One region of the Enterobacter cloacae complex sp. HYC033_NIDB genome, then DNA from elsewhere that is predicted to be linked to it. Evidence: predicted binding sites of a transcription regulator. Region 1 holds the regulator's gene; each other region holds the start of a gene.

Region 1 (10,500 bases):
TCTCAATCTGCTGACGGTGCTCAGCGCCGAGGAAACTTTCGCAATAGATTTTGTACGCATCTTCCGTACCGGATGGACGCGCGGCGAACCAGCCGTTTTCGGTCATCACTTTCAGGCCGCCGATGGATGCGCCGTTACCCGGCGCCGCCGTCAGACGCGCGGTGATCGGGTCACCTGCCAGGGTACTGGCACTGACCATCTCCGGAGAGAGTTTTGACAGAGCTGCTTTTTGCGCAGACGTGGCGCTAGCCTGAATACGGTTATAGCTTGGCGCACCAAAACGTTCCGCCAGCTCGTTGTAATGTTCCTGCGGGTTCTTACCGGTGACCGCGGTGATTTCCGCCGCCAGCAGGCACATGATGATGCCGTCTTTATCGGTTGACCATGGGGTGCCGTCGAAGCGCAGGAAGGATGCCCCCGCGCTCTCTTCACCGCCAAAGCCGAAGCTGCCGTCGTGCAGACCATCAACAAACCACTTAAAGCCCACCGGCACTTCCACCAGCTTGCGACCCAGCGCGTCGACCACACGGTCAATCATAGCGGAAGAGACCAGCGTTTTACCCACCGCGACCTCTTTGCCCCACTGCGGACGGTGCTGGAAGAGATAATTGATTGCAACAGCCAGGTAGTGGTTCGGGTTCATCAGCCCTGCCGGGGTGACGATACCGTGGCGGTCGTAGTCCGGGTCGTTGGCAAACGCCAGATCGAACTTGTCGCGCAGCGCCAGCAGGCCAGCCATTGCGCATTCGGAGGAGCAGTCCATACGGATCGCGCCGTCTTTGTCCAGGTGCATAAAGCGGAAGGTCTGATCGACGTGATCGTTCACGATGGTCAGATCCAGCTTGTAGTGCTCGGCAATGCGTTTCCAGTATTCAATACCGGAGCCGCCCAGTGGATCCACGCCCAGCTTCAGACCGGCTTTCTGGATAGCGGCCATATCGACGATATCCGCCAGCCCTTCCACGAACGGCTGCACCAGATCCTGCTCTTTCACGTGGCCGGAGGCCATGGCTTCATCCAGCGAGATGCGTTTCACACCGTTCAGACCGTTAGCCAGTAACGCGTTGGCACGATCTTCCACCACTTTCGTGACGTTGGTATCCGCCGGGCCACCGTTAGGTGGGTTGTACTTGATGCCGCCATCTTCCGGTGGGTTGTGGGACGGGGTGATCACAATGCCGTCAGCCTGCGCGCCACCTTTTTTGTTGTGTACCAGAATAGCGTTAGAAACCGCTGGCGTTGGCGTAAAACCGTTGTTCTCCTGAATAATCACGTCTACGCCGTTCGCCGCCAGCACTTCCAGCACGGAGATAAAAGCAGGTTCAGACAGGGCGTGGGTATCTTTCCCTACATAGCACGGACCGGTGACGCCATTTTTGGCGCGCTCTTCCGCGATGGCCTGAGCAATGGCCAGAATGTGCGGTTCGTTAAAGCTGTGGCGCGCCGCACTACCGCGGTGGCCAGATGTACCAAACTTCACTGCGTGTTCTGCGTTGCCCACCACCGGCTTCAGCACGTAGTACTGCGCGGTCAGTTGAGCGACGTTAATCAAATCGCGTTGTTGTGCAGGTTGTCCTGCACGGCTGTGATTTGCCATTGCCTGGTCCTTCTGATGCAAGGGTTAAATTGTACCGCAAACCTTTTCGATCAATTCCGCCGGGAACTGCATGGACTGCATGATATGTTCGATCATGCTGCACTTACGGCCCGTATTGGTGTTGGTGATCACCCAGTATGGTGTACCGGGAACGTGTTTGGGTTTGGTTTGGTTGCCATTTTGCAGCAGGGTCTGCTCGTCGCCTGCGAAGTAAACGCGCGTGCGACCGTGCAGCGACTCTGTCGCTTCTGCAAATGCGTTGTTATCCAGTGAGTAAAGTGTAGACAGCACCAGCATAAAGCGGTTAACCGCCTTTTTCTGCTCGGCATATTCATCGGACAGCAGCAGCTCGCGCATCGCTCGCACTTTGTCTTTTGCCGGCATGACGGCAGGTTTTACTTGTGCAACAACGCTCGGCTGAGACACGACATCTTTAGTGACAGGAGTGGGCTGTGAGGCGGCGGAAATTTTGAGCATGCGCCGTAAAATGTCGGACGCGCTCTCCCCAATATGCCGCGTCTGGCTGGCAATATACTGATAGAGTTCGTCATCAACTTCGATTGTTTTCATCTTAATCCAGTGCGATATCTTATCTGAATACAAGTCGTTGAGATTATAAGGTCAAATCCCAACAGCGGATAGCGTCAAACCAGGTTGGCGGCAAAAGTCAGATTAAACTGGATCCTTGCCCCCGGGCGGCAGAATGGTCAACATGATACCCTAACCTGACAAACCTAAAAAAAGAACTTTGCCATGAAATTGAATACCCGAGCGCAAACTGCACAATCGCCGAACAATAATTCTCCCATCGTACTGGTTCACGGCCTGTTTGGTAGCCTGGATAATCTGGGTGTGCTGGCGCGCGATTTAGTGACCGATCACGCGATCCTCCAGGTTGATATGCGCAATCACGGTCTTTCTGGGCGCTCGGAGGAGATGACCTACGCAGCCATGGCGCAGGATCTGCGGGACACCCTCGATGCGAATAATATCCAGAAAGCGACGCTTATCGGGCATTCAATGGGCGGCAAAGCGGTGATGGCGCTCACTGCGCTGGCCCCTGAGCGAATTTCCGGGCTGGTGGTCATCGACGTTGCGCCCGTCAATTACGACGTTCGCCGTCACGATGAGATTTTTGCCGCCATCAATGCGGTCACCGAAGCGGGTGTCGCAACCCGCCAGCAGGCGGCTGCCGTTATGCGTGAGCATCTTGATGAGGAAGGCGTAGTTCAGTTCCTGCTGAAATCGTTTGTTGACGGACAATGGCGCTTTAACGTCCCGGTATTGTGGGATCAGTATTCGCATATTGTGGGCTGGGAAACCGTCCCCGCCTGGCCGCACCCTACCCTTTTTATTCGCGGCGGCAACTCCCCTTACGTCACTGACGCGTACCGTGACACGCTGCTGGCGCAATTCCCGCAAGCTCGCGCTCACGTCATTGCCGGTGCCGGGCACTGGGTACACGCGGAAAAACCGGATGCCGTCCTGCGCGCCATTCGCCGCTATCTTACTGATACAGCGAATTGATTAAAAAGCCAGCGACCGGAAGACGACGGGCTTCCAGTCGTTGGCGTGTGGATTTGGGTGATGTATGATGGCGCGCTTATCGCCCGGGCATTAGCAGGGCGGCGTGTTTCCCCCGAAGTCTCAGAATCATGGCCAAAGAACAAACGGACCGTACGACACTAGATCTGTTCGCGAATGAGCGTCGACCGGGACGACCGAAAACGAATCCGCTTTCGCGCGATGAACAGCTGCGTATCAATAAACGCAACCAGCTTAAACGCGATAAAAATCGTGGGCTTAAGCGTGTCGAACTGAAGCTGAATGCCGATGCCGTCGATGCGCTTAACGAATTAGCTGACGCGCGCAACATCAGCCGCAGCGAACTGATCGAAGAGATGCTGATCGCCCAGCTTGAGACGTTACGCGGCAAGGCGTGAGTCAGAAAATCCCCAATATTACCTTTTTCATGTAGCACAGAGTGCAGTCCTGCGTGATAGCTGTTTCCGCAGGGTTGCCTGTTCTGCTATTATTGCCCTTATCCGTGGACAATTTGCGCCACCATACCATTAAGTTTCAAGAGGTTATTTTACTCATGGCAATCATCGGCATTTTCTTTGGCAGTGATACCGGCAATACTGAAAATATCGCAAAAAACATTCAAAAACAGCTCGGTAAAGACGTTGCTGATGTGCATGACATCGCCAAGAGCAGCAAAGAAGATCTCGAGGGCTATGACATCCTGCTGCTGGGCATCCCGACCTGGTACTACGGTGAAGCACAGTGTGACTGGGACGATTTCTTCCCGACGCTGGAAGAAGTAGACTTCAACGGCAAGCTGGTTGCCCTGTTTGGCTGTGGCGATCAGGAAGACTATGCTGAATATTTCTGTGATGCGCTGGGCACTATTCGCGACATCATTGAGCCACGCGGTGCGGCGATCGTCGGTCACTGGCCAACGGCGGGTTACCATTTCGAAGCGTCCAAAGGTCTGGCAGATGACGATCACTTCGTTGGCCTGGCCATTGATGAAGACCGTCAGCCAGAGCTGACCGCTGAGCGTGTAGAAAAATGGGTTAAGCAGGTTCGTGAAGAGCTGAACCTGGACGATATCCTTAACGCCTGATATCCCTGCGGCGCAACTCCGGTTGCGCCCGTTTTCCAGGTAAAACCGATTAAATTAATTGCTACAAACTTTTAACTTTTTCGCCCAGACCTGTACAATATCCCCCTGGTAAAAAGTGGGTGCCATCGAACAAGTTTGTTGGTGATACCACGTTTTTATAAGCATACTTTGCTTGAGACTTGCAGTTTTCATTTAGCCATGGCAGTTCTATAATGAGACGCATTATCCCAAGTGCATTTTCTGTCACTTCTTCTTTTGAAGTGAATCGTTTAGCAACAGGACAGATTCCGCATGACTGACAACAATACCGCATTAAAGAAAGCTGGCCTGAAAGTAACGCTTCCTCGGTTAAAAATCCTTGAAGTGCTTCAGGGGCCAGACAATCACCATGTCAGTGCGGAAGACCTTTATAAGCGTCTTATCGATATGGGTGAAGAGATTGGGCTGGCAACCGTCTATCGTGTGCTGAACCAGTTTGATGACGCGGGCATTGTTACTCGTCATAATTTCGAAGGCGGTAAATCCGTGTTCGAGCTGACTCAGCAGCATCACCACGATCACCTGATCTGCCTCGACTGTGGCAAGGTCATTGAATTTAGCGATGATTCCATTGAATCACGCCAGCGTGAAATCGCCGCCCGTCATGGCATCCGCCTGACCAACCACAGCCTGTACCTGTACGGTCACTGCGCTGAAGGCGATTGCCGCGAAGACGACCACGCGCACGACGCGAAATAATATCGTGTTCATACTCTGAGCCAGCCGTAAGGTTGGCTTTTTTTTGCCTGAAAAAAGTCCGGTGGCGCTGCGCTTACCGGGCCTACGGGCTGTGACACCGTTGTAGGCCCGGTAAGCGCAGCGCCACCGGGCATAAAGCAACTTATTTATTGTTATTGCGAATCTCGTCCCAGATCTTATCGCAACGCTTCGCCACTTCCTGATCGTTACCGCTTTTCCGCGCCTGGATACAGGCCTGGTAATCCATCACGCGAACATTTTCCTGCGTCGCAAACTGCTCATGCGCTTTCTCTTTTTTCAGCACATTCAGCACGCTCTGGCAGGCTTCAATCTTCTCTGGCGATCCTTGTGCTGTATTGATGCAGGCGCTATACGCCTCCTTCAGACGGAAGTCTTCTTTCTGCGCCTGATCCTGCGCACACGCCACCAGCCCCGATGCCAGCAGCGCAACGATTACCATTTTTTTCATCATATGCAGTCTCCATGCAGGCGGGATTTCGCCCGCCTGCGTGTTCATCAGAAGATTGTGAATGGCGCAATGACCATGAATTTCACGTCACGTTCATCCTGGAAGATGTTGCCGTAACCGCCCGCGTAGCTCGGGATATCGGAGTGGTTGTCATACTGGGTGAAGTGCAGTTTGAACATCGTGCCTTTCGCACGGCCCTCCTGAAGGGTGTAAATCGCATCCAGGCTGTATGAAGACTCTTTCAGACGGTAGTTCGGATCGTAGTAGGCGTCTGGCGTAGCCATATCTGCTGGCTTCGCGTCCCAGGCGTACGCGTAGGACGCACCCACCGCCCAGCCAGGCAGGTTCCAGTTCTTCAGGTCATACATTGCGCCGAAGAAGACCGCCTTTTCGCCGTCGGCGTTGAAGTCAGAGCGGTTATCCCACCAGATATCCAGACGACCATTGGAAGAGGCGTAGGTTGGCGTCATACGTTGCAGGAAGTAGCCCTGCTGCCCTTCTGCCTTGACCCATGTTCCCTCCAGACGTAAATCAACCTGACCTACCTTGTAGCCGAAGGTCAACGCCTGTAACCACGCGGTGCCGTCATAGATATCATTTACGCTGCCATCACTGACTTTGTCGCGCGTACCGTAGAACTGATAGCTGGTGCTCAGCGGGCTACCCGCGATATCAAATTTGTAGCTGGCTTTAGCAAAGTACTGATCGATATAGCCTTCAGCCTGACCAAAAGCAGCTTCCAGCACCAGATCGTTTTTGAAGTCGTACTTCGCCCCCAGCGAGTGGAGATAATCAACTTTGGTTTTTTTATCATTCTGATAGAACTTGTCCATCTCAATGTGCCACGGCGCTTTGTACTCGTTGGTCCACATATAGGAGAAGCTCAACGCCCCCGCATCGCCGTAGTCAAAATTAGCACCGGCTTCCGCACCCTGATAGGTACCTGGCATAAAGCTCCAGTGCGGTGCTAACAGCGTCTGACCGGTTGGCTGGATATAACCTCCACGCGCCCAGACCGGACCATATTTGAATTTTGCAGCCGCTTTATACAGGCTGATTCCGCTTTTATCGCCGGACCAGTCTTCGTCGTAGGCTTTATTGCTGGAGGAGAACGCAATTTCGTTCGGATGGCCGCTGTCGCCATTTTCGGCCATTTCAATTGCGGTGAACGCGGCAATATCGATCCCGAACATATCGGCGGCATATCCCGACTGGAAATCCAGGTTGGCGTTCCAGGTCGAGTGAGAAAGGTTGGTTTTGTATCTATCTTCAGTGACGTCTTTACGGTCACGCTCACGCTGCCAGTAATAAATACCGCCCGTGAGGGTGGAATCTTCAATGAAACCTGCTGCTTTTGCCTCTGGCGCAACCACCAGGCCCGACATTGCTGTCACACCGGCGATAGCCAGCGCCAGCGCACAACGTTTGCCACTGAACGTACGCATATGTTTATCCTCTTTGACGTATAAATTGCTGTTACCAAAGGCAAACAGCGAAAAAATAAAAAAGTAGCGTTGAGAAAAACCTCGTTGACTACAATGGTTAGACTATTTTTCGCGACGCGAATTATCAATCTCTTTCTGTAACGGGAATGTAAGAATATGAGCAACCGCACATATTTCATCGTTTTCTGTTACATTTCATTCATAACTCCAAAAATGCGGGCGTTTGACAGAAAACCTTTTATTTCCATAAACATGCAATCGGTTTCATCGTTTAAACATTTGAGATGTTTATTTTTTAATTGAAATCATTTATGAAAATAATAAATTTTGAATTGTTATTAATTCGCTGCGCAAAGCGGGTTCTCCCTTACTCTGACAATACCCGTTAAAGGATGTGAGATTGCTCGCTTTTTCTAAATTAACCGTCTGTTTTTACTGTTTCTCGTCTTGACGCCGCCAAAAGACCTCATTGATTATGTGGTCAGGTTATACGTATAAGTTGGCGCACATATGGCAAAAAGAATGACGCAACGCGATGTCGCTGCACTGGCGGGAGTTTCTCAGGCGGTGGTCTCAGTAGTGTTAGGCATGGGAAAACACGCCTATCCCCAGGAGACAGTTGCCAGAGTGGAAAACGCGGCGAAACAACTGGGCTATGTACCAAACCGCTTCGCCCAGGCATTGAAAACCAATAAAACACTGTCCGTGGCCTGTATTATTCCGGACATTGCCAACCCGTTTTATGCCTCGCTGATACGCGGGGTGCAATCGGTGATGGATGCCCATCGTTATGATGTCATCGTTGCCAGTACCGATGCTGTGCGGGAAAGGGAACTGCATTTTCTGAACTGGTCGGCTCAGGGGCGCGTCGATGCCGTAATTGGCACTTTTTTTCATGCCGGCGTTAATGATTTTGAACCCTATCTCATGGCCGGTTTTCCCATCGTCCGGATTGAAGCGGAGTATAAAACCGCCGGGAATTTGCCGTTACACAATATTTTTATCGACAACACCGCTGCCGCCCGCCGCGCTGTCGAATATCTGCTGGCTCAGGGGCACAAACACATCTGTATGATCGCAGGCGCTGGCGGCCCGGCTGGTGCCCGTGTGAAAGGCTATCAGCAGGCGATGGTGCAGGCTGGCCTTACGCCACAAATTCTTATGCAAGCAGATTTCTCAGAACCTACCAGCTATCAGTCCGCACTATCACTTTTCCGCAATGTTCCTCGCCCGGACGCTATCTTTGCCGCCAACGATGTAATGGCTATCGGCGTGATGCGGGCGGCAAGAGAGACGGGAATAACCATTCCCGGGCAGCTTGCCGTGGTCGGTTTTGATGATATCCCCTCGGCCGGACTGGTCACCCCTTCCCTGACCACTATCGCCCACTTTCCGGAACTAATCGGACAAAAAGCCGGTGAAATCCTGATGAATCACCTGTCCGGGGAACAGGATTCACCGGGAAGCACAACCGAAATGCCCTACCGCCTGGTAAAAAGGGAATCCGCCTGACTGGCGATTAATTACAGAGAAAAGGATGAAAAAATGGAATTACCTTCAGATTATTACCAGCGCGTTTACGCTGGGGTATTAGGGAAATTGATCGGCGTGTATCTGGGTCGCCCTTTTGAAGGCTGGACCTGGCAAAAAATCATGCGGGAACTCGGGCCAATACGGTATTACGTTAATGAAAAATTCAATCGCCCTCTGGTGATTACCGATGACGACGTAGCCGGAACATTCACATTTATTCGCGCGCTTGAGGATTACGCGTTACCGCCAGACCTGACAGCCGAACAGATGGGGCACTGTTGGCTGAATTACATCATTGATAAGCGCACTATCCTCTGGTGGGGGGGGAATGGTAATTCAACAGAACATACGGCGTGGCTGAATCTTAAAAAGGGTATCCCTGCCCCGCTGAGTGGCGCTATCGCCACCAATGGCAAAACCATCGCAGAGCAAATCGGCGCGCAAATTTTCATTGATAGCTGGGCGCTCGTGGCTCCCGGCCAACCGCAACTGGCGGCGTCTCTGGCAAAAACAGCCGCCAGCGTGAGTCACGATGGGGAATCCGTTTATGCCGCCATGCTTTGGGCGGCAATGGAGTCACAGGCTTTTATCTGCCAGGACATCGAAAAACTGATTGCCACAGGCTTATCCGTTATCCCCCCAGATTCGCAAATTGCCATACTGGTCGCCGATGTCTGCCGCTGGCGCCAAGAGGATAACGACTGGCAGACGACGCGCCAGAAAATTGAAGACCACTACGGCTACCATAAATATCCCAGCAACTGCCATGTGATCCCCAACCACGCGTTGATGATTATGGCGATGCTCTACGCGCCGGACGATTTCCAGCAGTCCCAGTGCATCGTTAATACCTCCGGATGGGATACCGACTGCAATGCGGGCAACGTTGGCTGCCTGTCTGGAATTATGCTCGGGTTACAGGGTATTGACGCCGGCCCGGACTGGCGCGGCCCGTTGGCGGACAGAATGCTAATCTCTTCCGCGGACGGCGGTTTTTCCATCAACAACGCAGTACGCATTACGGATTATCTGGTGGATTTAGGCCATCAGATTGCCGGGCTTCCGCGCCCTGAACCGAAGAAAGGGGGGGCTCAATACCATTTCTCCCTTCCGGGAAGCGTACAGGGTTTTCGCTGGCTGAAGGAAGAGAATACCGCTCCGGTTGAGGTGAAAAACGAAGCCTGGCAGGGGCAGCAGATGCTGAGCATTCATTATCATCACCTCGCGCAGGGTCTTCAGGCCAGTGTGACCACGCAAACTTTTACCCCGCCGGAAATCGTGGAAATGCGCAGTTACGATCTCATGGCCACGCCACTGATATACCCTGGACAACGCTTGCACGCTACGCTTATTGCCCCATCGGACAATATCTCGTCGCTTAACGTGCGGCTGTGCTATCGGGTCTATGACGATAACAATTGTCTGATCCCTTGCTACGGTGACACGCACCACGTTGCCCCAGGCGAAGAAATAACGCTCTCGCTGGATATCCCTGACTGTAAAGGCCAACCAATAGGTGAAATTGGCGTGACGCTGAGTACCGACGCCCGTACTGCCCGTGGTCGACTCCTTATCGACAGCATGTGCTGGGATGGCGTACCGAAACTGACCCTGCGCAAACCCGCCGGAGAGAACGACTTCTGGTGGCGCTCATGGGTCAACGGAGTGGATCTCTTTTCCCGCCATTATCCAACCAGCTTTCGGATCTCAAAAGAATACGATGAGGGTTTAATCATTCACGGCACTCGCCAGTGGAATAACTATCGGGTGCAAAGTGACATCACGCTGCATTTGGGTGACTACGGTGGTCTGGCCTTCCGGGTACAGGGGATGAGACGTTACTACGCAGCGCGCGTAATGCGCGACGGAAAGGTACAGATAATACGCGTCCGCGACGCGGTGACCCGTATTCTGGCAGAAACCGTCCTGTCTGACGTTTATGAGCGGCCCCTCGTTTTCGATATCGCTGTTATGGGAAACACCCTTACCGCCACTGTCGATGGAAAAACCCTTTCCGTGGAAGATACCGAACGTGAAGCGTTTGCCGATGGTGGGATCGGGTTATTGATATGCGCCGGTGCGCTGTCAA
Region 2 (10,500 bases), 1.8 Mb from region 1:
ATCCGGAAACCGAAGCCGCCAAATTTATCGACGCCGATAAAGGCGTAGCGGACACCAAAGCCGCGCTGGACGGCGCGCGCTATATTCTGATGGAGCGCTTCGCCGAAGACGCGGCGCTGCTGGCCAAAGTGCGTGATTACCTGTGGAAGAACGCGCATATCGTCTCCACCGTGGTGTCCGGCAAAGAGGAAGAAGGCGCGAAATTCCGCGACTACTTCGATCACCACGAACCCATTTCTACCGCGCCGTCTCACCGCGCGCTGGCGATGTTCCGCGGCCGTAACGAAGGCGTGCTGCAACTCTCCCTGAATGCCGATCCGCAGTTTGACGAGCCGCCAAAAGAGAGTCACTGCGAGCAGATCATTATCGACCATCTGGGTCTGCGCCTGAACAACGCCCCGGCGGACAGCTGGCGCAAAGGCGTGGTGAGCTGGACCTGGCGCATCAAGGTTCTGATGCACCTCGAAACCGAGCTGATGGGCACCGTGCGCGAGCGCGCCGAAGACGAAGCGATCAACGTCTTCGCCCGTAACCTGCACGACCTGCTGATGGCGGCGCCAGCTGGCCTGCGCGCCACCATGGGTCTCGATCCGGGTCTGCGTACCGGCGTGAAGGTGGCTGTGGTTGACGGCACCGGCAAGCTGGTTGCCACCGACACCATTTACCCGCACACCGGTCAGGCAGCGAAAGCGGCTGTCGTCGTCGCCGCGCTGTGCGAGAAGTACAACGTTGAGCTGGTTGCCATCGGTAACGGTACGGCGTCCCGCGAAACCGAACGTTTCTATCTCGACGTGCAGAAGCAGTTCCCGAAAGTGACGGCGCAGAAAGTGATCGTCAGCGAAGCGGGGGCATCGGTCTACTCCGCCTCTGAGCTGGCAGCGCAGGAGTTCCCGGATCTGGACGTTTCCCTGCGCGGTGCGGTCTCTATCGCCCGTCGTTTGCAGGATCCGCTGGCGGAGCTGGTGAAGATTGACCCGAAATCCATCGGCGTGGGCCAGTATCAGCACGACGTGAGCCAGACGCAGCTGGCGCGCAAGCTGGATGCGGTAGTGGAAGACTGTGTTAACGCCGTCGGCGTGGACCTGAACACCGCTTCCGTTCCCCTGCTGACCCGCGTGGCGGGCCTGACCCGTATGATGGCGCAGAATATCGTCGCCTGGCGTGATGAGAACGGTCAGTTCCAGAACCGCCAGCAGTTGCTGAAGGTGAGCCGTCTGGGGCCAAAAGCATTTGAGCAGTGCGCGGGCTTCCTGCGCATCAATCACGGCGATAACCCGCTGGATGCCTCTACCGTTCACCCGGAAGCCTATCCAGTTGTCGAGCGTATCCTGGCCGCCACCCGGCAGGCGCTGAAAGACCTGATGGGCGACAGCAGCGCGCTGCGTAACCTGAAAGCGGTGGATTTCACCGACGAACAGTTCGGCGTGCCGACGGTCACCGACATCATCAAAGAGCTGGAAAAACCGGGCCGCGATCCGCGCCCTGAGTTTAAAACCGCGACCTTTGCTGAGGGCGTAGAAACCATGAACGACCTGCTGCCGGGCATGGTGCTGGAGGGGGCGGTAACCAACGTCACCAACTTTGGCGCGTTTGTGGATATCGGCGTACATCAGGATGGTCTGGTGCATATCTCTTCCCTCGCCGACAAGTTCGTTGAAGATCCGCACACCGTGGTCAAAGCGGGCGACATCGTGAAGGTGAAAGTGCTGGAAGTGGATCTCCAGCGCAAGCGTATTGCCCTGACCATGCGTCTGGACGAGCAGCCGGGCGACACTAACGCGCGCCGTGGCGGTAATGGCGGTGGCCGTGAACAGCAGCGTCCGGCAGCGAAAGCCGCGAAGCCACGCGGACGTGACGCACAGCCGGCGGGCAACAGCGCGATGATGGATGCGCTGGCAGCGGCGATGGGTAAGAAACGCTAATGCTGTAAATGCCCGGTGGCGCGACGCTTACCGGGCCTACGGTTTTGTAGGCCGGGCAAACGCAGTGCCGCCCGGCAAGCAGGCCGCAGGGAATTAAAATAAATATGTTGTATCCATATTTAAACCACGAATTATCACCTCATTAACAAATAGCCCTCTTTTTATTTTCACCTCAATTTCGAAAATATTGAGCAAGGTCAAGCAGACCGCAAATTAATACGATTAACAACATCCCGTCACATTTTTATTATTGCTGATAAAAACTATTCTCATTATCATCGCAGTGTAGATTATTTAACCTATCGTGGAATCAGGCGCTATGCAATTCACTCCAGACAGTGCGTGGAAAATTATCGGTTTTACCCGTGAGATAAGCCCGGCCTATCGGCAGAAGCTCCTGTCACTGGGCATGCTACCCGGCTCATCATTCCAGGTTGTGCGCGTTGCGCCGTTGGGCGATCCAGTTCATATCGAAACCCGACGCGTTAATCTGGTTCTGCGTAAAAAAGATCTCGCATTAATTGAAATTGAATCTTTATCCCGTTAACAAGCCAGCGGTTTCAGTGAGTCTACTACAATGAAAAAATTAACTATTGGCTTAATTGGCAATCCTAATTCCGGCAAGACAACCTTATTTAATCAGTTAACTGGCGCACGCCAGCGTGTGGGAAATTGGGCAGGCGTGACGGTTGAACGCAAAGAAGGCCAGTTCACCACGACAGATAATCAGGTCACGCTGGTTGATTTACCGGGGACCTATTCCCTCACCACGATTTCATCCCAGACCTCTCTCGATGAGCAAATTGCCTGCCACTATATTCTGAGCGGCGACGCGGATCTGCTTATCAACGTGGTGGATGCCTCTAACCTCGAACGAAATCTGTATCTCACGTTACAGCTGCTGGAGCTGGGTATTCCCTGCATCGTGGCGCTTAACATGCTCGACATCGCGGAGAAGCAAAAGCTGCGCATCGACGTCGATGCCCTCTCCGCCCGTCTGGGCTGCCCGGTGGTTCCGCTGGTTTCCACCCGCGCTCGCGGCATTGACGCCCTGAAGCTGGCGATTGACCGCCACACGGGCAATGCCGACGTCGAACTGGTGCACTACGCCCAGCCGCTGCTGCGCGAAGCCGGGCAGCTGGCGCAGGAGATGGATAACAGCATGCCCGCCAGACAACGTCTGTGGCTTGGCCTGCAAATGCTGGAAGGCGATATCTACAGCCGCGCCTACGCAGGCGATGCGGCGGATAAGCTGGACGTCGCACAGGCTCGCCTTAGCGACGAGCTGGATGACCCGGCCCTGCACATTGCGGATGCGCGCTATCAGGCCATCGCCGCTATCTGTGACGTGGTCAGCAATGCATTAACCGCTGAACCCAGCCGCTTCACCGCCGCCGTGGATAAAATTGTGCTCAACCGCTTCCTCGGTTTACCGATCTTTTTACTGGTGATGTATGTGATGTTCCTGCTCGCCATTAACATCGGCGGTGCATTACAACCTATCTTTGATGGCGGCTCTGTCGCTATCTTCGTGCACGGTATTCAGTGGCTGGGCTACACCCTCCACTTCCCGGAATGGTTGACCATCTTCCTTGCGCAGGGGATCGGCGGCGGGATCAATACCGTCCTGCCGCTGGTGCCGCAGATCGGCATGATGTACCTGTTCCTCTCCTTCCTTGAGGATTCCGGTTACATGGCGCGCGCCGCCTTCGTGATGGACCGCCTGATGCAGGCGCTGGGGCTGCCGGGCAAATCCTTCGTGCCGCTGATTGTCGGCTTTGGCTGTAACGTGCCGTCGGTGATGGGCGCACGCACGCTGGATGCCCCGCGCGAACGCCTGATGACCATCATGATGGCGCCGTTCATGTCCTGCGGCGCGCGGCTGGCGATCTTCGCGGTCTTTGCCGCGGCGTTCTTTGGTCAGGAAGGAGCGCTGGCCGTCTTCTCCCTGTATGTGCTGGGTATCGTGATGGCTATTCTCACCGGCCTGATGCTGAAGCACACCATCATGCGTGGCGAAGCGTCGCCGTTCGTGATGGAACTGCCGGTTTATCACGTTCCGCATCTGAAAAGCCTGATTATTCAGACATGGCAGCGCCTGAAGGGCTTCGTTCTGCGCGCCGGTAAGGTGATTGTGGTGGTCAGCATTTTCCTGAGCGCCCTGAACAGCTTCACTCTGAGCGGCCAGGCCGCGGACAACATTAATGACTCTGCCCTGGCCTCCGTCAGCCGGATCATTACGCCGGTCTTCAAACCGATTGGCGTTCAGGAAGACAACTGGCAGGCAACCGTGGGCCTGTTCACCGGCGCGATGGCAAAAGAGGTGGTTGTCGGCACCCTGAACACGCTTTACACCGCGGAAAACATCCAGGAAGAGGCGTTTAATCCGGCAGCGTTCAACCTCGGCGATGAACTGCTTGGCGCGGTGGAAGAGACCTGGCAGAGCCTGAAAGACACCTTCAGCCTGAGCGTACTGGCGAACCCGATTGAAGCCAGCAAAGGCGACGGCGAAATGGCGACCGGAGCAATGGGCGTGATGGGCCAGAAATTTGGCAGCGCGTCGGCGGCCTACAGCTACCTGATCTTCGTCCTGCTCTATATTCCGTGCATCTCGGTCATGGGCGCCATTGCCCGTGAGTCCAGCCGCGGCTGGATGGGCTTCTCCATTCTGTGGGGGCTGAACATTGCCTACTCACTGGCGACCGTGTTTTATCAGGCCGTCAATTACAGCCAGCATCCGCGCTACAGCCTGGTCTGTATCCTCGCGGTGATCCTGTTTAACGTGATGGTGATTGGCCTGCTGCGCCGGGCGCGTAGCCGCGTTGACGTTAACCTGCTGGCAACGCGCAAAACCCCGACGACCTGCTGTAGCAGCCCTGCGGGCGACTGTCACTGAGGGGAAGAAAGATGGCATCGTTGATTCAGGTTCGTGACTTACTGGCGTTACAGGGACGAATGGAGGCGAAGCAGCTCAGCCTCAGCCTGCATACGCCGCAGCCGATGATCGATGCCATGCTGGAAAGGCTGGAGGCCATGGGGAAAGCCGTGCGCATTCAGGAAGAGCCGGACGGTTGTCTGTCCGGCAGTTGTAAGAGTTGTCCTGAAGGTAAAGCCTGTCTCAGGGAGTGGTGGACGCTTCGCTGATAAAACCGGACAGCGCCGAACAAAACTCAGCAGGATGAGAGATGAACGGCGCATGTGCCGCTTTGGCAACCACCATTGATTTACTCTCCGGCCACAGCGCATCCAGCAGCGGAACCACCTTGCGCGGAACCAGTCCATCCAGATAGCCATAAATACGCAGATGCGGCACCGTTAACGACGCCAGCGGCTCGCGCAGATCGGCCGTTTTCAGGATTTCCAGCCCTCCGTTCAGCACCTCAACCTCCGGCATCGGCAGAGAAAGCACCGTCTGCTTCAGCGTCCGCGCATCCTGACGGGCGGTTTCTGTTCCCATCGTCTGTAATGCCAGGAAACGCTCCACCGTCCGCTGGAAGTCTTCGCTCAGCTGATGCTGGAACCCGGCCAGCACCTCAGGTTTGATGCCCGGCCACGCCTCGCGGGCGCTGAAACAGGGTGATGAGGCAACGGTGATCAGCGCCTGGACCCGCTCAGGATGGCGCAGCGCAATCTGGCTTGCCACCAGCCCCCCCAGGCTCCAGCCGAGCCAGACGGCTTTTTGCGGCGCCGCTTCCAGAACCTGCTCCGCCATGTCGTCGAGCGTCATCGCGCCGTAGCCGTGGCTGCGGCCATAGCCCGGTAGATCCACCAGGTGTACCGTGAATTGCGAGGCCAGTTCCTCACTTATGCAACGCCACACTTCGGCGTTCAGTCCCCATCCGTGCAGCAGCACAAGATGACAATTTCCCGTCCCAACGGTCTGCCACCACAGCGTCTTCATCAGTTAACGTTCTCTTTTTTCACATGGAGGTTGCGTATGCTAACAGTGCCCGGCTTGTGCTGGCTATGCCGAATGCCACTTGCGATGAGCGCGTGGGGCGTCTGTTCCGTTTGCACGCGAGCGCTGGGTTACCTGAAGGGCTGTCCGCAATGCGGCTTGCCTGCCGTAAGCCAGACGCTCCCCTGCGGCCGTTGCCTGAAAAAAGCGCCGCCGTGGAGCGCGCTGGTGGCGGTGGATGATTACGTTTTGCCGCTGAGTCGTCTGGTTCATCAGTTTAAGTTTTCCAGCCAGACTGCACTGGCGCAGCCCCTGGCACGCCTGTTGTTACTGGCGGTATTACAGGCGCGAAGAACGCGCGGGCTGCCGCCGGTCGACACGCTTGTGAACGTGCCACTGTTTCAGCGTCGGCACTGGCGGCGGGGATACAATCAGAGCGACCTGCTGTGCCGTCCGCTCGCCCACTGGCTGGGTTGCCGGTACCCAGCCTCTGCGCTGAAACGTACTCATGCCACTGCCGTTCAGCACCGGCTCAACGCCCGGTCGCGCAAAAGGAACCTGAAAAACGCCTTTCGCCTTGAATTGCCGGTCAACGGCCTCCATATCGCGATTGTGGATGATGTCGTCACCACGGGCAGTACCGTGGCTGAACTTTCCCGACTGCTTTTGCAAAGCGGCGCCGCGTCAGTTCAGGTATGGTGTCTGTGCCGTACCTTGTAGCCCTTCTTCAATGGGCGTATGATTATACCCAGGTAATTTAGTCAACTATTAGGCCAAAGCTATGATCCGTATTTCCGATTCTGCACAAGCGCACTTTGCCAAACTGCTGGCAAATCAGGAAGAAGGGACGCAGATCCGCGTGTTTGTGATCAATCCAGGCACTCCGAATGCAGAATGTGGTGTCTCTTATTGTCCTCCGGATGCTGTGGAAGCAACTGACACTGCCCTTAAATTTGAACAGCTCACCGCGTACGTTGATGAGCTGAGCGCGCCGTATCTTGAAGATGCGGAGATTGATTTCGTCACTGACCAGCTGGGTTCTCAGCTGACGCTGAAGGCGCCAAACGCGAAGATGCGTAAAGTCTCTGACGATGCCCCGCTGATGGAGCGTGTGGAATATCTGCTGCAATCGCAGATCAACCCGCAGCTGGCCGGCCACGGGGGACGTGTTTCCCTGATGGAAATCACCGAAGATGGTCTGGCGATCCTGCAATTCGGCGGCGGCTGTAACGGCTGCTCCATGGTTGATGTAACCCTGAAAGAAGGGATCGAGAAGCAGCTGCTGAACGAATTCCCGGAACTGAAAGGCGTGCGCGATCTGACCGAGCACCAGCGCGGCGAGCACTCATACTACTGATTCAGTCCCTGTCTGTATTGCCCGGTGGCGCTGCGCTTACCGGGCCTACTTTTTCTTGCCTCCCCCTCTGTATGTTGACCTGCGTCTCATAATTTAAATTTTACCTGCCTGGGTGATTCTCAATCACATCATGTTACCCGTATCATTCTCGTGGGCACTCAACACCCTTATAACAGCCGACTAAACTTAACGTTTTCGCAGGCATCAGTATGAGTGCCGTTAACACTCTGTTCCCAGTTGGGACAACCGGAATTTGTCGTTGAAACAATGACGTTACCCATAACAATTCAAAGGCCAGGTCAATCATGCCATTAGTCATCGTCGCTATCGGTGTTGTGTTATTACTGCTCTTGATGATCCGCTTCAAAATGAACGGATTTATCGCTCTGGTTCTGGTGGCACTTGCAGTCGGTCTGATGCAGGGAATGCCGCTGGTTAAAGTTATCAGCTCCATTAAAGCCGGTGTCGGCGGTACGCTCGGCAGCCTGGCGCTGATCATGGGCTTCGGCGCCATGCTCGGTAAAATGCTCGCGGACTGCGGTGGCGCACAGCGTATTGCCACCACGCTGATCGACAAATTTGGTAAGAAGAACATTCAATGGGCGGTGGTGTTAACCGGTTTTACCGTCGGTTTCGCGCTGTTCTATGAAGTGGGCTTCGTGCTGATGCTGCCGCTGGTGTTCACCATCGCCGCTGCCGCCAACATCCCGCTGCTGTTCGTGGGTGTGCCGATGGCTGCGGCGCTGTCCGTCACCCACGGTTTCCTGCCGCCGCATCCGGGCCCAACGGCTATCGCCACCATCTTCCATGCCGATATGGGTAAAACCCTGCTGTTTGGTACGATTCTGGCGATCCCGACGGTGATTCTGGCAGGCCCGGTGTATGCGCGCTTCCTGAAAGGCATTGATAAGCCTATCCCGGAAGGGCTGTACAGCGCCAAAACCTTTACTGAAGAAGAGATGCCAGGCTTTGGCGTCAGCGTCTGGACCTCACTGGTACCGGTGATCCTGATGGCGATGCGTGCCATAGCAGAGATGGTTCTGCCGAAAGGTCACGCGTTCCTGTCCGTTGCGGAGTTCCTGGGCGACCCGGTGATGGCAACGCTGATTGCGGTCCTGATCGCCATGTTCACCTTCGGTCTTAACCGTGGTCGTTCCATGGATCAGATCAACGACACGCTGACTTCTTCCATCAAAATCATTGCCATGATGCTGCTGATCATCGGCGGTGGCGGCGCGTTCAAGCAGGTGCTGGTCGACAGCGGCGTGGATAAATACATCGCGGCCATGATGCATGAAACCAACGTCTCCCCGCTGCTGATGGCATGGTCTATTGCCGCGGTGTTGCGTATCGCGCTGGGCTCTGCGACCGTTGCGGCGATTACCGCGGGCGGTATCGTTGCGCCGCTGATTGCGACCACGGGCGTCAGCCCTGAGCTGATGGTTATCGCGGTTGGTTCCGGTAGCGTGATTTTCTCCCACGTGAACGATCCGGGCTTCTGGCTGTTCAAGGAGTACTTCAACCTGACCATCGGTGAAACCATCAAGTCCTGGTCCGCGCTGGAAACCATTATTTCGGTGTGCGGTCTGGTCGGGGTGCTGCTGTTGAATATGGTGGTTTGATGTATTAAGTCGGGTGGCGGCTATGCCTTACCCGACCTACTTAATGCACGTAGGCCCGGTAAGCGTTAGCGCCACCGGGCAATAAAAAACCCGCCACTGGCGGGTTTTTTATCATTTCTTCGCGGCTGCTTTTCGCCGTTTATCCAAATCCTTAATCAACCTGTTCACCCCGTCATCGGCGAACATCGCTTCAAGCGTTGTGGACAGCTTGCGGCGCCAGTTTTTGTACTGATAGCTGGTGCCGGGGATGTTTACCGGCTCCGCCATATCAATCCAGTCTTCCGGTTGCAGACCGAGCAACGCGCTGTTGCTGTCGGCAATATAGCGCTGTAAGCCACGGTTAAGCGTTGGCGTCATCGACATCAGCGACGCCTTATGCCCGGCGCGCTTCGGCAGACAGCCATGCTTATGCAGCGCATCCAGCAACCCCTGCTTCGCCAGCTCGCGATCCTGATACAGCCCACGCAGAACCTCTTCATCCGGGTAGAGACCCAGCGTTTTGCCGAGCGTCAGGTCACCGCTTTCCCAGTAGCCTCTGAGCGTAGGAAGATCATGCGTCGTCGCGACTGCCATTGACTGTTCAGGGTACGCTTTCGGCGCGCGGAAGGTTTTCTCATGGTCGTTTTCAAAATAGAGCACTTTGTAGGAGTAAACCCCGCTGTCGCGGAGCTTGCTGACAATTTCCACCGGCACGGTACCGAGATCTTCGCCAATCACCATGCACTGATGACGTTTACTCTCCAGCGCGAGGATTGAGAGCAGGTCGTCCACCGGATACTGCACGTACGCCCCGTGGTCAGCCGTTTCACCGTACGGGATCCACCACAGGCGCAGCACGGACATCACGTGGTCGATACGCAACGCACCGCAGTTCTTCATGTTAGCGCGCAGCAGGTCGATAAACGGCTCGTAGGCACGCGCCGCCATCACGTGCGGATCCATCGGCGGTAAGCCCCAGTTCTGACCAAGCGGGCCCAGAATATCCGGCGGCGCCCCCACAGAAGCTTTCAGGCAGTAAAGTTCACGGTCACACCAGGTTTCCGCCCCGCCTTCCGCCACGCCGACAGCCAGATCGCGATACAACCCGATCGGCATGTTATAGCCCTGGCTCACCTGCCAGCAGGCGGCAAACTGGCTGTACGCCAGCCACTGCAACCAGAGATAGAAATCCACCTCGTCGGCATGCGTCTCACAGAATGCCTTCACTTCCGGGGTATCCACGGACTGATACGCTTCCGGCCACACCGGCCAGCCCCAGCGCATCTCGTCCTCCTGAACCTGATACGCATGCAGCGCATCAAACGCTGCCTGCCAGTAAAGGCTCTCACCTTCCTGCATCACAAACTGGCGGAAGGCTGCCATCTGCTCGTCGTCACGCTTCGCAAAGCCCTTCCAGGCCAGACGCAGAGCCGCCATTTTCAGCGCGGTAACGGAGGCATAATCCACCCAGTCCGCATCGCGGGCCTGTTTCAGCAGCTGTTGCGTGGTCTCAAGCTTCCACCACGCCTGCGCCTCTTTGCTGTTTTTGAAATCGTCTAACGCGTTAACGTCGATGTAAATCACGTTCAGCCAGCGACGGGAAGACGGGCTGTACGGGCTGGCGCTTTCCGGATTCGCCGGATAGAGGGCGTGGATCGGGTTGAGGCCGATGAACGCGCCGCCGCGCTCACCAACAGATGCCAGCATCTTTTTCAGGTCGCC
Region 3 (10,500 bases), 2.1 Mb from region 1:
TATACCGCAGCCCTTCGCGCTATCACCGCCTGGCTGCAAAGCCAGCGCGCCGTTACCCCATGGCGTGACCCACAGCTGGCGGCCAGCAAGCTGGAGCTGAAAGCCCTGGAAGAGCGTCTGCGCGATCTGATTGATCGCCGTAACGCCCGGGTACAGCAGCTAGATGAGTTCAACGATCTTTATTTCTCCCGCCTCGGGCCGTTGATGCAGCAGATCCTCGCCCTGCGTAAAACGCTGGCGGAGCTTAACCTGCGTCGTCAGCAGGCGGAGACGCGTCGTCGGGAAGAGGATTACCGCCGCTGCCAGGACTATATGGCGCAGGCCGTAGAGGTTCTGACAACGCTCACCCGGCGCTGGCGAGATCTGCCTGCGGATTCCGTTCAGGCGGCAGAGGCGCGCAAACATCTTCAGCAGCAAAGCAATCTGATTGCCAACCTGCTGGCCGAAGCAATGGAGCTGGAGACCGGTTTAACGCGTGAAGAAGAGCCGGCACGTCAGGCGCGCGATGAGGCCAACGAAGAGTACAAGAAGTATCGCGAACAGCATCATGATGCCGAAGTTCGCCTGCGTAAAGGCAAGGATCTCTCTGAAGAGGATCGGAACGAGCTGAAGCGGCTCTGGCGTCAGGCGAGCAAGCTATGCCACCCGGATCTGGTTGCCGATGATTTAAAAGAGGAAGCCAACAGGATGATGGTGCAACTCAACCAGGCCAAACAGCGCGGCGACGTGAAGGCCATTCGCTCGCTGGTCGCCCGTCTGCAACAAGGATTCGAACCAATGATGGCGAGCGACAGGCTGAACGACCTTGAACGTATTCGTAAAAAGATGGCGCAGGTGCGTGAGCAAATCGACACCCTGGTGAACGAGCTGGCAGAGCTGGAGAAGGAAGAGTCCTGGCTGCTCGTCTCGTCGCTCAGCAATATGGAAGCCTACTTTGCCCAGCAGGAGAAAGCGCTGAAAGAGGTATGCGCCTCGCTCGAACATCAGGTGAGCGAAGCGCAGCTGGATCCCGCTGCCTGATTATTTGGCGTGCCAGTACGCGCTGGCACGCACCAGCTGCGGGTCAATTGCGTCGCTTTCAAACTGACGGCTCAGGCGTTTCACCACCTTCCCCTCCCCGGTCAGCCAGATAAAGTAATCCTCTTCCGGCACGGCCAGCGCGGCAAGATGGTCGGCCATCGCCTGCTCGTTGTGGCCGATAACCCAGGTGATGTTGAACCCGCTCAGGTGTGCCAGATAGTCCTGATACGCCGCATCGCCCACGGTGACGATGGCGTGGATCGCCGGGCGAACAGGCAGTTTTGCGATGCCTTCTAAACGGCGGCGCAGCGCGGGCATCCCCGACTCGTCGCACACGTACAGCTGCCAGGCGTAATCTTCCGGCACCACCAGCGAACCGCGCGGCCCGCCGATGGTCAGCTTGTCGCCCACCTTAGCCTCTACCGCCCAGTTGCTGGCAATGCCGCCATCATGAACGAAGAAATCGAGCGCCAGCTCATGTTTTTCGTCATCGTACAGCGGGGTATAGTCACGTGCCTGCGGACGCGTGCCGTCGCCCCAGTCGATGCCTTCATCGGTCACCACAGGCGGCACGAAAGTGGTGCCCGGTGCCGGGAAAAAGACTTTGGTATGGTCGTCAAAGCCGCGAGAGCTAAAGCCCTCCAGCGCCTCGCCGCCTAGCACAATGCGCTGAAATCCTGCGCTGACTCGCTCAGTGCGCAGCACGTTCAGCTCACGAAAACGCAGGTCATTGCGGACACGTTGAGGGTAACGGGTAGATGCCATGTTGATGCCCTTCTCAGGTGAATACGATATATCGGAATGAATTTTTAATGATAATGATTGCTATTAACTAAGAAATCAAGATTTTTTAGATTACATCTGAATATATCTTAGATATAGTTTAGATATATCAAATTGAGGGAAAAACATGCGACACGAACACGACGGCGGCGGACGCCGGCCACGATTTTTTGGTCATGGCGATTTGCGGCTGGTGATCCTGGATATCCTGACCCGCAACGCGAGCCATGGTTACGAGCTGATTAAAGAGATCGAAAACCTGACGCAGGGACATTACACGCCAAGCCCTGGCGTGATCTATCCGACGCTGGATTACTTGCAGGATCAGGCGCTTATCACCATTACCGAAGAAGAGAACGGCCGTAAGCGGATTGCGATTAACGCCGCCGGAGAACAGTGGCTGGAAAATAACCGGGAACAGCTGGAGCAGATCCAGACGCGTATCAAGGCGCGCTCCGTCGGTTTCCAGCTGCGCAAAAACCCGCAGATGAAGCGGGCGCTGGATAACTTCAAAGCGGTACTGGATCTGAAGGTTAATCAGGGAGAGCTCAGCGACGCGCAGTTGAAACAGATTATCGGCGTGATTGACCGCGCGGCGCTGGAGATCTCCCAGCTGGATTAAGCCAGCACGCCGTCGCTCACGCGGAAAACGCGGACCAGCTCTTTCAGGTGCATGGCCTGTTCGTTAAGGGATGCCGCCGCCGCAACGGACTCCTCCACCAGCGCGGAGTTCTGCTGGGTGGTGGCGTCTATCAGGCCAATCGCGCTGTTGATCTGCGAGATGCCTTCCGTCTGTTCGTGGCTGGCCTGGCGAATCTCACGCAGGATTACGTCCATCTCCTCTACGTTGCCGACCATGCCGTTGATAAGCCCGCTGGCCTTCTCCACAAGGTTCATGCCGTCCTGCGTCTGGCTTGTGGAGCTTTCAATCAGCTGGCGGATCTCACTCGCAGATGTTGCACTTTTCTGCGCGAGCTGGCGTACCTCGCCCGCCACCACCGCAAAGCCACGACCATGCTCACCCGCGCGCGCCGCTTCGACCGCCGCATTCAGCGCCAGAATATTAGTCTGGAAGGCAATGGCGTCGATCAGGTCGATAATGTCGGACATCCTGTTCGATGTTTCGTTAATCAGTCGCATCTTGCTGGTGACCTGCTTCATCATCTCGCCGTTGTTTTTGACCACAGCAGCCGCATCGGCAGACAGGTTCGTCGCTTCTCCGGTGTGGGACGCGGTGTTCTTCACCGTAGCGGTGATCTGCTCCATCGACGCAGCTGTTTGTTCAACGGAACTGGCCTGCTCCTCCGTGCGGGCAGCCAGATCCTGGTTGCCCGCGACAATTTGCGCGGCGGCGCTGGAGATGTTTTCCGATCCGGTTTGCACCTGCTGCACAATCTCCAGCAGGCGCGTTTTCATCTCCATCAGTGCGGTGAGTAGCAGTCCGGTTTCATCTTTACCGTGCGAGGTAATGCTGCCGGTGAGATCGCCATCGGCAATGGCCTCCGCAAAATTCACCGCGTCGTTCAGCGGTCGGGTAATGGATCGCACAATGAACCAGCCAGTCAGGCTGGCTGCCGCGACGCTGAAAAGCGTAATCAGGACCAGCAGGAGACGATTGGTGCGGAAATCGCCTTCCACCTGCTCGCCCGCACTCTGCATTTCATGGTCCTGGATCGCAATCAGCGCCTGCACTTTCGCTTTGTAGGACTGTTGCAGATTCAGGGTGTTGGTCATCATTTCGTTTATCGCGCCCGCACGGTCGTTATTCTGCACGGCCTGCAAAATGCGGTAGCGCGAGTCAAGATATTGCTGGCGTACGCCGTGGATATCGGCCAGCACCTGTTGGGATTTTTTATCCTTGAGAGCGTTGTCCAGCTCGCTCAGGATTGCGGAGATGCGCTCGCTGATCGCCTTCAGACGCTGCTCTGATTGCGCCGTGTACGTCCCCTGTTCGTCCAGCAGCATGAGCTGCTGCGTGCTTATAAATTCCTGGAAGTTGTCGATTAACTGGTTCGCTTTTACCGTCGTTGGATAGTCGCTGGTAAGGATGGTTTGCATTCCATTGTTTGCCCGATTCAGGCTCATCAGAGACAAGCTTGCGCTGACGACCATCAGGACAATAAATAATCCAAACGCCAGAAATAATTTCGTGCCGATCTTTACGTCATGTATGAACATATTTACCCCATCGATGTGATTATTTCTCAGACGATCGCTGTTATCGACAGGAAACACGCTAACTTTATGACTTTGATCGTTTTTTTATTTTTCACTCTCAATGAATCTGGATCGTAACAATTAAAAACCGGGCGCTTTTTTTAGTTACTTAATATTTCATTAACAACATAACTTATTCTGAAAAACAAAAAAGCCGTTTACCCAGGAGGAATAAACGGCTTTATCGAAGCATGCATTTCTTAATGCAGCACGGTAACCGCATCTTCAAGGCGTCCGGCCCGGTGCTTAACCATCGCGGAAATCTGCGCGCTCTCTTCGACCAGGTCAGCATTTTTCTGCGTAATGCTGTCCAGCTCTGCCACGGCACGGGTCAGCTCTGTCAGGCCTGTCGCCTGCTCTGAGGTGGCGTGACTGATCTGCGCGATGAGCTGCGTGACGTTTTTCACCTGCTCGACAATATCATCCATAGTACGTCCCGCGGCGTGGACCTGCTCGGCGCCCGACTGCACTTTGCTGGCGCTGGCGTCGATCAGCTTGCGAATATCGTTAGCCGCGTTCGCGCTGCGGCTGGCAAGATGACGCACTTCGCCCGCCACCACCGCAAAGCCTTTCCCCTGCTCGCCCGCGCGTGCCGCCTCAACCGCAGCGTTCAGCGCCAGAATATTGGTCTGGAAGGCGATGTCATTGATAAGCGAGGTAATAGAGCCAATGCGCTGGGTACTGTCGGCAATGTCATCCATGGTTTTCACCACGGTCTGCATCACGGTGCCCCCCTGCGTGGCCGCGCTGCTGGCAGCCATCGACAGCTTGTCGACTTCGGCTGCGGTCTCAGAGTTACTCTGCACCGACGCCGCCATCTGATTCATTGTTGCCACGGTCTGCTGCACGTTAGCCACGGTCTGGCGCGTGCGGTCGTTGAGATCTTCATTGCCCTGCGCCAGCCTGTCGCTACCGTCGCGCACGCTCACCACCTGGCTGGAGACGTCGTTGATCAGCCAGCGGCACATCAGCCCCAGCTGTCCGACGGCCCGCAGCGTCAGCCCCAGTTCATCGCTGCGGTTAAGATGCTGCACGCTGTTACGCTCTCCGGTAGCGACCCTGAGCGCCTGCCGTGCGACGTTTTCCACCGGGCGGACAATCTGTTGCTCAAACACCAGGGTGCCAAGCAGCATCACCACGGCTGCCGCCGCCAGCGAAGCCCAGCCCGCGGCACTGGCAACCAGCGTTGCGGCCATCACCGCGAAAAGTACCGCCATTACGCTACGCACGCGCCAGCGCAGCGGCATCGCCGGTAATTTGCCGAGCCAGCCTTTGCGCACCACCAGCCCTTTATGAATGCGTTTTTTGCAGCGTCCTTCGTTGAGCGCCTTATAAAGCGGCTCCACCGCGGCGACCTCGTCCTGCGTGGCGCGGGTACGAATGGACATATAGCCCGTCATCTGGCCGTTACGCACCATTGGTACCGCATTGGCACGTACCCAATAGTGATCGCCATTTTTACGTCGGTTTTTGACAATCCCGCTCCAGGGTTCGCCCTTTTGCAGCGTGTACCACATGTCGGCAAAAGCCGCTTTCGGCATATCCGGATGACGCACAATGTTGTGCGGTTGCCCGAGCAGCTCCTGGAGCGTAAAGCCGCTCACTTGCACAAAGGTGTCGTTAGTGTGGGTCATGTAGCTGTGGAGGTCGGTGGTCGACATAAGCGTGGTGTCATCGTCCAGCGGATATTCATTCTGGGTGACATAGTCAGGAGAGGACATAGTGAGCATCCCTTGCAGGTTATTTGAATGTTAATTTTGTGGCTTATGTTTTTTCGGCGATAAAAAATTTATCTTTAGTTGTTAAATATGATTGAGATCGCAAATCTCGGTTAAACCGCACTTTTCGTGCGTTTTTCTAATTAATTGATTTAAAATACTTTCGGCATGAAACTACCTACAAAGCATGATACCCCGGTGCACACTTAAGGCGCATTCCCTGCCCTGGAGCAGTGCAATTGACGACACCCCATCCCCGGCTCGTTATCCCTTATCCCGTGCGGCGCGCGATGGCATGATTAAATATTGTGCAACTTTGATTTCACCTGGCGTTTATCCCGATTTTTGTTAAGGCATCTGAGGTGGCGTAATCCCTGCAATACTTAACTCAGTATCATGTGATACGCGATCCCCGGGAGCATATTTTGAACAGGTTACCTTCCAGCGCCTCGGCTCTTGCCTGTACCGCGCACGCACTGAATCTCATTGAGAAGCGAACGCTTGATCATGAGGAGATGAAACAACTTAACCGTGAGGTCATTGATTACTTTAAGGAGCATGTGAATCCAGGTTTTCTGGAGTATCGCAAATCTGTTACCGCCGGCGGGGATTACGGAGCCGTAGAGTGGCAAGCGGGCAGTCTGAATACGCTTGTCGACACCCAGGGACAGGAGTTTATCGATTGCCTGGGGGGTTTTGGTATTTTCAACGTGGGGCACCGTAATCCAGTTGTGGTTTCCGCCGTACAGAATCAACTTGCGAAACAACCTCTCCATAGCCAGGAACTGCTCGATCCGCTTCGCGCCATGCTCGCGAAAACGCTGGCAGCCTTAACGCCCGGTAAGCTGAAATACAGCTTCTTCAGCAACAGCGGCACCGAATCGGTCGAAGCGGCGATTAAACTCGCCAAAGCGTACCAGTCGCCGCGCGGGAAATTTACCTTTATCGCCACCAGCGGCGCGTTCCACGGGAAATCCCTGGGCGCACTGTCGGCGACCGCTAAATCAACCTTCCGCAAACCGTTTATGCCGCTGCTGCCGGGCTTCCGCCACGTGCCATTTGGCGACATCAACGCCATGCGCACCGTGCTGAGTGAATGCCGTAAAACCGGCGACGACGTGGCGGCGGTGATCCTGGAGCCGATTCAGGGTGAAGGCGGCGTGATCCTCCCGCCGCAGGGCTATCTGCCCGCCGTGCGTCAACTGTGCGATGAGTTCGGCGCGCTGCTGATCTTCGACGAAGTGCAGACCGGGATGGGGCGCACCGGCAAGATGTTCGCCTGCGAGCACGAGAACGTTCAGCCTGACATTCTGTGCCTGGCGAAAGCGCTCGGTGGCGGCGTGATGCCGATTGGCGCAACGGTCGCCACTGAGGAGGTCTTCTCGGTGCTGTTCGATAACCCGTTCTTACATACCACCACCTTTGGCGGTAACCCGCTGGCCTGTGCGGCGGCGCTGGCCGTCATCAACGTGCTGCTGGAGCAAAACCTGCCCGCGCAAGCGGAGCAGAAAGGCGACATGCTGCTGGACGGCTTCCGTCAGTTGGGCCGGGAATATCCGGATCTGGTACAGGATGCGCGCGGGAAAGGGATGCTGATGGCGATTGAGTTCGTTGATAACGAAACCGGTTATAGCTTCGCAAGCGAGATGTTCCGCCAGCGGGTACTGGTGGCGGGAACGCTTAACAACTCGAAAACCATCCGCATTGAGCCACCGTTGACGCTTACCATTGAGCAGTGTGAGCAGGTGCTGAAGGCGGCGCGTAAAGCGCTGGCGGCATTACGTATTGCCGTAACATCCGCCTGAACATTTATTTTTCCTGCCCTTTTAGCAGTATCAGGGCGATATGCAAAGAAATCCCTGGGATACGCCAGGGATTTCTTTATGCAGTCAGACTGAGGAATAATGTGCATAAGTGCAAACACGGTTCATCATATAAATTTAAAATATTTCTTTATGTAATATCAGATTGTAAAAGCAGCCGGATAATAACACCACCGCATTACCAACGCATGTCCGAATAATGACAGCCGTAACGTCTTGCATTATTAACAAAACCACGATGACATTCATCGCAGACATTAATAAAACCGACCAGCGAATAGAAATGCGGTTCTGACGGCGTGCAATATCATTCAAACAAATAAATTATGAGTTAATTTTATATTTAGTAAAACTAATAAAACATCAACCCATTATCACATTGATATAATATTATTTAATCCGTAGAATCCCCTCATTCATCAGCGCAGTGGCGGATGATATAAAACCAGTAACAACGCCCTGGGTAAAAATAATATATTAATCTAAAAACATATCCTATACCACTGCCTCGAAAAAAGATTCACATGACATTGTGAATATATTATTTCAATTGACAGCATGATGTTTATCTAAAAAGGATTTGTATGAAAAAGCAAGTTATAGCAATGGCTGTTGCCGGCGCGCTGGCTGGTGGCATGGCAATTAATGCGCAGGCCGATACCGTTACCGTTTCCGGCGGGACCGTCAACTTTGTCGGCCAGGTGGTAAACGCCGCCTGTTCCGTCGCGGCTGACTCCGTAGACCAGACAGTTACCCTGAGCCAGGTGCGTACCGTCAAGCTGACAACGGTCGGCATGCAGGCCAACCAGAAAGAAGATTTTAAAATCGTTCTGGAAGATTGCGACGCCACCGTTAGCCAGAATGCCGCCGTGATCTTTAACGGCCAGCAGGACCCTGCTGTAGAAGGCAGCCTGGCGAACACCGCTGGCGCAGGCTCGGCCAAAAACGTTGCGCTGCAACTGTTCGGGCCGGACGGCCAGGCGCTTAACATTGGCGATACCTCCTCCAACGTTAAGCTGATCAACGGCGAAAACATCATCCCGCTGAGCGTGGATTACGTGGCCACAGGCGCGGCCGAGCCGGGCAACGTCTCCTCCGTCGCAACGTTCCAGATGGTTTATTCCTGATTCGTTAGCCGATCTCGCTTCTTCGCCTGCGGGCGGAGAAGCGTTGTCCGGCAAGCGTTAGAGAGTTCGCAATGCAGCAATCCATAAATCGGGCGCTGCTGATAGCCGGCACTGCGCTTTTTGCCGTATTGCCAGCCGCGGCAAAGGACGATGGAAGCGTGACCTTTCAGGGTCAGGTCGTCAATGCGGCCTGTTCCGTCAGCATGGATTCCCAGGATCAAATCGTGCATATGGGACAGGTACGCAATAGCCAGTTCATCGCCGCCGGTGACTGGGCCAAACCGGTACCCTTCTTCATCACGCTGGAAGCATGCGACACCAGCGTAAGCCAGCGCGCCGGGGTGCTGTTTAGCGGCGAGTCTGACGGCAACGATCCCCAGGTTTTTCGCGCGGGCTATGGGCCTGGCGCCGCCACCGGGATTGGTATCGGTCTATTCGATGCGATGGGGAACCTGGTAAAGCCAGACACCGCGCCCCCCTGGTACAGACCTTTGCAGGACGGTGAAAACCGGCTGAGCTATATCGCCAGGTATCGCGCCACCGAAGATAGCGTCAACGCTGGTACCGCGAACGCGCAGGTCTGGTTCATCGTTTTTTACCAATAACTGACTCACAGGCAAGAAGCCTGACACATGAGAAACTGAGGGAACAATGCGTATCATTACATCACGCTGTAAACTGACTCGTCTGATAGCTGGCGCGCTAACGGCTCTGTTCGCGATGGGGATGGCCGGTTCTGCCAGCGCAGGCGGTATCGCGCTCGGGGGAACCCGGGTGATTTATCCCCAGGGTGATAAGCAGGCTTCATTAGCCATTATTAACTCTTCAACGAATACCACTTTTTTAATTCAGAGCTGGGTGTCCAACGCCGAAGGGGCAAAATCAGCGGATTTTGTCATTACGCCGCCGCTGTTCGTTATCCATCCTAAAAAAGAGAATACCCTGCGTATTATGTACGTGGGCCCCGATCTGCCTGTCGATCGTGAAAGCGTTTTTTATCTGAACAGCAAAGCCATTCCTTCCGTCGAGAAAAATAAGCTTTCCGGTAATACGCTACAAATTGCCACCCAGAGCGTTATTAAACTTTTTATCCGGCCGAAAAAATTGCCGTCGCTCTCTATTGATGCGCCCAAAACATTAACCTGCTCAGTCACCAATGGAAAAGTCACTATTACCAATCCATCGCCTTATTACGTTTCGTTGGTTCAGTTTTTCGTCGGCAACACGCAACTGGCAAATAACATGGTAGCACCCAAAAATAACCTGGTGGTGGAGATCCCCGGTGGCGGCACTGGCAGCGTGAGGTTTCAGACCGTTAATGACTTTGGTGCCAACACGCCCGTTCAGTCATGCGCGAAATAAGTCGTATACGGCGTTACGTATGACGTTTTGTCATTAAAAGCCTCGCAGGTAAGGGAAGACATGAAGCGTGTTCAGCCACGAAGATTTAACGCGCTCGTCAGAGCGTCGCTAACGCCGCTGGCGTTGACGATTGCGGGACTCCTTTCGTCCATCACCGTGCGCGCGGAGTATTTTTTTAACCCGGCATTTTTGTCGAGCGATCCTTCCGCCGTGGCGGATCTCTCCCGTTTTTCAACAAATGGCCAGGCGCCGGGCGTCTATCGCGTGGATCTCTGGCTGAATGGAACATTTGTCACCACCCGCGATATCAACTTTCTCGCCAGAACCGTAACGGACGGAGCCGTACAGGGCGACGACACGGGGCTAATGGCCTGCCTGACGCCCAAAGCGTATGAAAACCTGGGCGTCAACGTTCAGGCATTCCCGGCGCTGGCCGCCGCGAAAGCCGAC

The links. The regulator Fur, encoded in region 1, represses iron uptake genes when iron is present. The targets are predictions, from matches to a motif close to ATAATAATGAGAACNACTATCAA.
Region 2: the regulator Fur is predicted to act here: its motif matches at 2,179-2,201, upstream of feoA (ferrous iron transporter A).
Region 3: the regulator Fur is predicted to act here: its motif matches at 1,833-1,855, upstream of O1721_RS00420 (siderophore-interacting protein).

What each region holds. Positions count from the first base shown of each region.
Region 1 is NZ_CP115123.1:2,180,379-2,190,878, reverse strand. Features, by position in the region: gene pgm (phosphoglucomutase (alpha-D-glucose-1,6-bisphosphate-dependent)) at 1-1,597, opposite strand, end outside; gene seqA (replication initiation negative regulator SeqA) at 1,622-2,167, opposite strand; gene ybfF (esterase) at 2,351-3,124, shown strand; gene ybfE (LexA regulated protein) at 3,253-3,540, shown strand; gene fldA (flavodoxin FldA) at 3,696-4,226, shown strand; gene fur (ferric iron uptake transcriptional regulator) at 4,518-4,964, shown strand; gene chiQ (ChiQ/YbfN family lipoprotein) at 5,107-5,433, opposite strand; gene chiP (chitoporin ChiP) at 5,481-6,878, opposite strand; gene O1721_RS10455 (LacI family DNA-binding transcriptional regulator) at 7,389-8,390, shown strand; gene O1721_RS10450 (ADP-ribosylglycohydrolase family protein) at 8,424-10,500, shown strand, end outside.
Region 2 is NZ_CP115123.1:387,659-398,158, forward strand. Features, by position in the region: gene O1721_RS01965 (Tex family protein) at 1-1,922, shown strand, start outside; gene feoA (ferrous iron transporter A) at 2,242-2,469, shown strand; gene feoB (Fe(2+) transporter permease subunit FeoB) at 2,500-4,818, shown strand; gene feoC ([Fe-S]-dependent transcriptional repressor FeoC) at 4,830-5,066, shown strand; gene bioH (pimeloyl-ACP methyl ester esterase BioH) at 5,041-5,823, opposite strand; gene gntX (DNA utilization protein GntX) at 5,860-6,540, shown strand; gene nfuA (Fe-S biogenesis protein NfuA) at 6,602-7,177, shown strand; gene gntT (gluconate transporter) at 7,483-8,799, shown strand; gene malQ (4-alpha-glucanotransferase) at 8,911-10,500, opposite strand, start outside.
Region 3 is NZ_CP115123.1:86,473-96,972, forward strand. Features, by position in the region: gene O1721_RS00415 (molecular chaperone DnaJ) at 1-1,020, shown strand, start outside; gene O1721_RS00420 (siderophore-interacting protein) at 1,021-1,785, opposite strand; gene O1721_RS00425 (PadR family transcriptional regulator) at 1,931-2,425, shown strand; gene O1721_RS00430 (methyl-accepting chemotaxis protein) at 2,422-3,981, opposite strand; gene O1721_RS00435 (methyl-accepting chemotaxis protein) at 4,221-5,741, opposite strand; gene ygjG (putrescine aminotransferase) at 6,164-7,543, shown strand; gene O1721_RS00445 (fimbrial protein BcfA) at 8,146-8,688, shown strand; gene O1721_RS00450 (fimbrial protein) at 8,760-9,293, shown strand; gene O1721_RS00455 (fimbria/pilus periplasmic chaperone) at 9,340-10,050, shown strand; gene O1721_RS00460 (fimbrial biogenesis usher protein) at 10,111-10,500, shown strand, end outside.